One region of the Sphingobium sp. TomMM7A genome, then DNA from elsewhere that is predicted to be linked to it. Evidence: riboswitches for the same ligand, from Rfam matches in the RefSeq annotation. Region 1 holds a riboswitch; each other region holds the start of a gene.
What was found. Region 1 has a riboswitch for cobalamin ahead of ACZ5ZH_RS14335 (HoxN/HupN/NixA family nickel/cobalt transporter). Riboswitches for the same ligand answer to the same signal wherever they lie in the genome.
Positions count from the first base shown of each region.

Region 2: it holds a riboswitch for cobalamin, as region 1 does, so the genes downstream of both, ACZ5ZH_RS16930 (TonB-dependent receptor) here and ACZ5ZH_RS14335 (HoxN/HupN/NixA family nickel/cobalt transporter) in region 1, are expected to answer to the same signal.
Region 3: it holds a riboswitch for cobalamin, as region 1 does, so the genes downstream of both, ACZ5ZH_RS00505 (TonB-dependent receptor plug domain-containing protein) here and ACZ5ZH_RS14335 (HoxN/HupN/NixA family nickel/cobalt transporter) in region 1, are expected to answer to the same signal.

Region 1 is NZ_AP027312.1:332,343-334,536, reverse strand. It holds gene fdhD (formate dehydrogenase accessory sulfurtransferase FdhD) at 1-495, opposite strand, end outside; cobalamin riboswitch at 600-844, shown strand; gene ACZ5ZH_RS14335 (HoxN/HupN/NixA family nickel/cobalt transporter) at 1,018-2,067, shown strand; gene cobW (cobalamin biosynthesis protein CobW) at 2,064-2,194, shown strand, end outside.
Region 2 is NZ_AP027312.1:941,506-943,699, reverse strand. It holds gene ACZ5ZH_RS16930 (TonB-dependent receptor) at 1-838, opposite strand, end outside; cobalamin riboswitch at 1,058-1,304, opposite strand; gene ACZ5ZH_RS16925 (hypothetical protein) at 1,651-1,830, opposite strand; gene ACZ5ZH_RS16920 (LysR family transcriptional regulator) at 2,015-2,194, opposite strand, start outside.
Region 3 is NZ_AP027311.1:98,225-100,418, forward strand. It holds gene mobA (molybdenum cofactor guanylyltransferase) at 1-491, opposite strand, end outside; cobalamin riboswitch at 553-777, shown strand; gene ACZ5ZH_RS00505 (TonB-dependent receptor plug domain-containing protein) at 949-2,194, shown strand, end outside.

The sequences.
Region 1 (2,194 bases):
ATCCGCCCCGGCCAGCGCAGCAACATGGACCGCGCCGGTTTGCCGGTTGAGCGGCTGATGCGCGGCAAGATCGTGCAGCGCGCCGAAGATCGCTTCCCGGCTCGCTTTCGATCGGGCGGTCACGACAGGCAAGGGCCGCATCGCCTGCTCCAGATTTTCAACGCCGCACAGACCACAGGAAGAATCGGAGACGCGATGACGGACCCGGCCCAGCAGCCCCTCGACGCGGTCTTCCGGCAGCGTAGCCCGTGCGACCAAGCCCTGCTCCGTAGCATGGACATCGACGTCGAGCGGCGCGTCGGATGGGATGACCAGCCGCTCGGCCAGCGCGAACCCCTGCACCAGTTCCGCAACATTGGTCGGCGTCGCCATCAACACGGCATAGCCAACGCCGTTGAACTCGATCGCGACGGGCACTTCCTCCGCCAACTCGCGCGTCACGGGCGACGCCTCGCCGTCGGGCGTGATGCGGGTAAAGGAAAAAGGCGAAGTCATAAGGCCGGTCTAGGCGGGCAATGTGCGCCCGGCAATATGGTGTGGGAGGCAAATGGACGCGGTCATGCAACTGCCGCTTCCCTTTGGCGGCCAAGCCATCTATGCACGGCCTCGATCGCGCCGGTGCCCGAAAGGGCTTTAAAGGGAATGCGGTGCGGGCTGCTCACAAGGCGCCCAAATCCGCGGCTGTCCCTGCAACTGTAAGCGGTGAGTGAGATGCATAGCGACCTTCCGTCCCGATCGGAGGGTCAGCCACTGGGCCGGACGCTAAATCATGCGAGGCCTGGGAAGGCCATGTGTCGAGCGATGACCCGCAAGCCAGGAGACCTGTCGGCGTCTGGTCGCTCTTGCTTTGGCCCAGGGGATGGCCGGGGCACGGTATTCCGTCTGAGCGACGCGTGCGGCGGGACCGCACCGGCTTCATGTGCCGGACGCTTCATCGCGTCCGTCCGGCGTGTGATGTCGGCCGCTTAGCGGAGGTCCCGTCCAGTCTCGCTGACGCTGACGGGAGCCATGTCTCCAATGGTTATGCAATTTCCGGCGCTTCGTCGCCGTGCCACGTTCATGTTCAGCGCGCTGATCGCCGCCAACATCGCGTTATGGCTGTGCGCCTTGCTGATCTTTGCGGGCGACACGATGATGCTGGGCACGGCCCTGCTCGCCTGGAGCCTGGGGCTGCGCCATGCGGTCGATGCAGACCATATCGCTGCGATCGACAATGTGACCCGCAAGCTGATGCAGGAAGGTCAGCGGCCGCTGACCGTCGGCCTCTGGTTCGCGATCGGCCATAGCGGAATCGTGCTGATCGCCGCCGTCGGAATCGCTTTCGCCGCCAGCGCGCTGAGCAGCGTAGAGGCGGCGGGCGATATCGGCGGGACGATCGCGACGATCATATCCGCCACTTTCCTCTTTGCCATTGCCGCGATGAACCTGATCATCCTGAGATCGGTCCTGAAGACGTTTAACCATGTTCGCAGCGGCGGCACCTATGTCGATGAAGACATGGACATATTGCTGGGCAACCGCGGCATGCTGGCGCGTCTGTTCCGGCCATTGTTCCGCTTGGTCACGCGCAGTTGGCACATGGCGCCGCTGGGCTTTCTGTTCGGCCTGGGCTTCGACACAGCGACCGAAGTCGCCATCCTCGGCCTGTCCGCGGGGCAAGCGGCGAGCGGCCTTTCGATCGCCACCGTGCTCATCTTCCCCCTGCTGTTCGCGGCGGGCATGGCGCTGATCGACACGGCAGACGGTGCATTGATGATGGGCGCCTATCAATGGGCGTTCGTGAAGCCGATCCGCAAGCTCTACTACAACATTACCATCACATCGGTGTCCGCGCTGGTCGCAATCGTCATCGGCGGGATCGAGGCGGCGGCGCTGCTGGGCGACAAGCTGGGCCTGACGGGCGGCGTCTGGTCGGTGGCCGCCAATCTGGGCGAGCATTTCAACAGCCTGGGCTTCTTCATCATCGGCCTGTTCGCCGCCTGCTGGCTGGTGAGCTGGATCATCTACCGCTGGAAGCGCTTCGACGAGATCGAGGTGCTCCTCTCCAATCAAGGACAGACTTTATGAGCAAGGTTCCCGCCACCGTCATCACGGGATTTCTGGGCGCCGGTAAGACGACGCTGATCCGCCACCTGATCGAAAATGCGGGTGGGCGGCGGCTTGCCCTCATCATCAACGAATTTGGCGATGTCGG
Region 2 (2,194 bases), 390 kb from region 1:
TCGGCTGGAGGGTAGCGATATTGCCGATGATGCGCGTCGTTTCGCCGCGCGCGGACGGATCGGGCGAACAGAAGACATCGGGGCAGAGCGGCGTGCCGATGATCCGTTCGGGTATCTGCTCGGTCGGGCGCCATGTCGCGCGATAGGCGTGGAGCGTGGCGTCGATCTTACCGGCCCCGGCGGGAAGCGTATATTTGGCGAAACCTGCATAGTGGCGCAGATGTTCGGCCTCCTGCCACGGGCCGTCATAAGCCTTGGCCTGGGCGACGAGGGTGAGATTGCCTGCGCCTGCCTTTACCGTGCCGCCCACCGCCAGTCTGCGCCAGCCGAAGGAGCCGCCCTCCGCCGCGCCCCATGGACGGTCATAGCCATCGATCGTGGTCATATAGGCCGCGCCCGCGAGTGCGAAGTCGCCGCCATCGGCGCGATAGGGGCCTTTGCGAAAATCCTCTCTCGCGATGATTTCGGGGATGAGGCCGTTCAAGTCGAGATAGCCTTGGCCATGGCCGTGGCTGCGGAAGTTCATCTGAACGCCGTCGATATAGGTGGTGAAGTCCGACCCATGGTCGAGATTGAAGCCGCGCAGGAAATACTGATTGGCCTTGCCGCTGCCCGAATGTTGGGCCGCGACCATGCCGGGCACCGCTTCGAGCAGTTCGGCGACGCGCAGCAGCGGGCGGACGAGAAGGTCCGCGCCGCCGACGCTGCCCTCGCTTGCCGCATGAGCGGTGCCGATCTTGTCCTCTCCCCGGCCGAAGACGACGATGGTGTTCGCATCCTCGCCCGCGTCATTCGCATCGGCAGCGAAGGCGGGGAATGGGAGGAGCGTGGCGGTCAGCGCGCAGGCAGCGCGGTGGAGTTGATTGGGTAGTTTCACTTGATGCACTCCGGGCGTCTGGCGACACTCGGCGAGAGACCTGCCGCCAGACGGCGACCGGCGCGCGCCGACGGCCGGACGCCCCCAAGGCGACCGCCAGCGTCACCGAAGCGGCCTCTCGCCGCTCGTTCGTCGCTCAGACGGAAACTACCGTGCCGCGGCCATCCCCTGGACCAAGGCAAGAGCGACCAGACGCTGGCAGGTCTCCTGGCTCGCGGGTCATCGCTTGATGCACGGCCTTCCCGGGCCTCGCAGGATTTAGCGTCCGGCTCAGTGACTTGCCCCATCCCGCCTAGGAGGTGGGGCGATGTGCATCGCGCTCGCCGCTTACAGTTGCAGGGACAGCCTTGGCTTGGGGAGGCGGATGCCTCCTTTACCATGTTCCCTTTTAAGCCTCTTTCGAGGCACCGGCGCGATCATTTTCCCAGGGGTTGCCTGGGTGACGGGGCGATAGCGGAGGTGTGGGGGTTGGGCAAGGGGGGTGGGTAGGGGGGTGGGGTGAGGTAACTTGCTCCCTCTCCCCTTCAGGGGAGAGGGTTGGGGAGAGGGGAGCGGCGGTCGTGCTTTGCGTTCCCCTCTCCCGCCTTCGCTACGCTCGGCACCCTCTCCCCTGAAGGGGAGAGGGAATGGGCGTGTCCCTCATTTTTCCGTTTGTCATCCCAGCGGAAGCTGGGATCCCCTTGCTAGGAGGCGCGTGGTCGCCTGAGATGCCAGCTTTCGCTGGCATGACGGTACGTGGTGGGACGCTGGCGTAGCCGCTTGGCGTTGATGGATTAGTTCAGCGTCGCGCCGCGCTCGCGCTGGAGGCGTAGGGCCATGGCTTGGTAGCGGACGGCGCGTTCATTGTGGAGGGCGATGGTGGCCTGGTCTGCGCCGCGAAGGCGGGCTTCCCTGGCCTGCCGCGCTTCCTGGGCGGCGCAGGCGGAAAAATGTGATGCGTTATTGGGGCGCATGGCCCTTATCCTCTCTCAATTTCTTATGGCTCGAACGATAACATCGGCCTGTTTCCCGCTGCCATTACGCAGGTTAACTCCGGAAAGCTTCTGTTTTTTGACAGCCTGCTTGCAAATGATTTCAGGAAGGGATTTCTGCGCTTTTCAAGCAGTTGAGCGGATGGCGCTAAGGGGCTTCATGCTATCAGCCGCCCCGGTTCCACGATGCATCGCGGAAGATTTCGCGCAGGAAGCCGATGAAGGCATCAACGGCGGCGGGACGGCCTGCGGCGCGGGGGTGGACGGCGTGAACGGCGAGGTCAGCGGGGCCTTCCCAGCTATCGAGGACGCGGACGAGGCTGCCTTCCGCGATCAGGTCGCCCAC
Region 3 (2,194 bases), on a different replicon from region 1:
TTCGGCAGCAGCAGTTCCGGCCGCTCCACCACCCGCGCGCCCACCCGCTCGATCCACCCGAAGATCGAGCGGTTATTCTCCTCACCCAGATGAGCATCCATTTCATCCGCAAGCCCGGCAGGCCAGAACCCCGCCAGTTGCTGCCCCTTCAGCACCGCCCCACTGTCACCCACAAGCGCCTCCACCAGAGCCGCCGGATAAACGGGCATGTCGCACCCCGTCGTCAGCACCGCATCGTAACCTTGACTGCGCGCATAATGCAGCGCCGCGTTCAGCCCGCCCAGCGGCCCCATGTCCGCCGCTGGCCGATCCGCTAGCCCCGTCAGCCCCTCGACGCTCCGCCCGCAGACCACCACTGCCTCCACATGCGGCGCGATCGCCGCCACAGCATGGTCGATCAGCGTGCGCCCGTCCGGCATCAGCGCGAGAGCCTTGTCGCTTCCGAACCGGGTGGATCGTCCCCCAGCCAGCACCGCACCCAGCAATCGCATTATCCACTCCTTGGCAGAACCCTCAACTTCCCCTATGGCGCGCGGCGTGAGCGGGCAACTGTTCACGAAAGATCGCGCCGGAAAGGGAATGCGGTGCGGACGGGATCACCGTCCAACTCCGCGGCTGTCCCTGCAACTGTAAGCGGCGAGCGCGATGCACAGGGAAACCCGCATGCCTTCAAAGGGGAAGGCGAGGGGGACCGGCCACTGGACCAAAAGTCCGGGAAGGCGTGCATCACCGCGACGACCCGCGAGCCAGGAAACCTACCGGCGCATGGTCGCTCTTGCCTTGGGTCCAGGGATAGGTCCGGGCACGGTGTTTTCCGTCTGAGCGACGAAGCGGCGCAGGGCCGCATCGGTGCGCGTGACGGGGCTGGCGTCTCTTCTTCCCGCGCACCGGCCGCTCATGCGGCAGGCCCTGGGCTCATGTCGCATGGCGCTCAGGGAAGACAGAAATATGATCAGGACCGGAATTTCACTGCTGGCGCTGCTGGCCGCCACCCCCGCTCTCGCCGAAGATTCGGGCGAGATCATCGTCACCGCGCTCGGCATTGAGCAACCCACCGATGAAGTCGGGCAGGCGGTGACCGTGATCGATGAAAAGACGATCGAAACGCGCCAGAATGTCAGCGTCGTCGATTTGCTGATCACCACGCCGGGCGTCCGCTTCAACCGCGCTGACGCCGTGGGCGGCGTCACCGGCATTTCGATCCGAGGCGCGGAAACGACGCAGACGCTGGTGCTGCTCGACGGCGTCAAGATCAATGACCCAAGCGTCATCGGTGATGCCTATGACTTCGGCAACCTGCTGACCGGCAACATCCGCCGCATCGAAGTGCTGCGCGGCTCCAACTCCGTCGTCTATGGCAGCCAGGCGATCGGCGGCGTCGTCAACATCATGTCGGAGGAACCCGGCGAACGCTTTGGCGGCAGCGCCTCGGTGGATTATGGTTATGCCGATACGCTGAACGCAAAGGCCGACATTTCGGGCAGCACAGGCATCGCCTCTGGCAGCGCGGGCGTCGCGTATTTCCGTACCGATGGCATTTCCGCAGCCAAAGGCGGCACGGAGAAGGACGGCTATGAGAACATCGCCACCAACGCAAAGCTGAAGCTCGCCTTCACCGACAATCTCAGCCTCGACCTGCGCGGCTATTATATCCATGCGGACCTCGACACCGACATCTTCTTCGGCGCGCCAGCCGACACGACCGACAGCAGCAAGCTTGACCAATATATCGGCTATGCAGGGCTGAACCTTGCCTCTTTCGACGGCAAATTGACGCAGCGGGCGGCGGTCACCTGGTTCCGTGCAGAGCGCAGCTATGAGTCGCCCTTTGGGCCTTCCGGCTTTACCGGAAAGACGTTGCGGTTCGAATATCAGGCCGTCTTCCAACCCATCGACAGGGCCAAGCTGCTGCTGGGATATGAACATGAACGGCCGGAATATGACTCGTTCTTCTTCGATTCCTTCGCAGGCCAGAATGTCTACAGCAATGCCGGCGCGAATATCGACAGCGTCCATGCCCTGGCCGTGGTCAAGCCCTTCGCCGGTCTGGCCCTGACCGGCGGCGTGCGTCATGACGATCACAGCCAGTTCGGCGGAGCGACCACCTTCGGCGCCAACGCCAACTATTCGCCCAACCATGGCCTCACCAATATTCGCGCAAGCTATGGTGAGGGGTTCCGCGCGCCATCGCTCT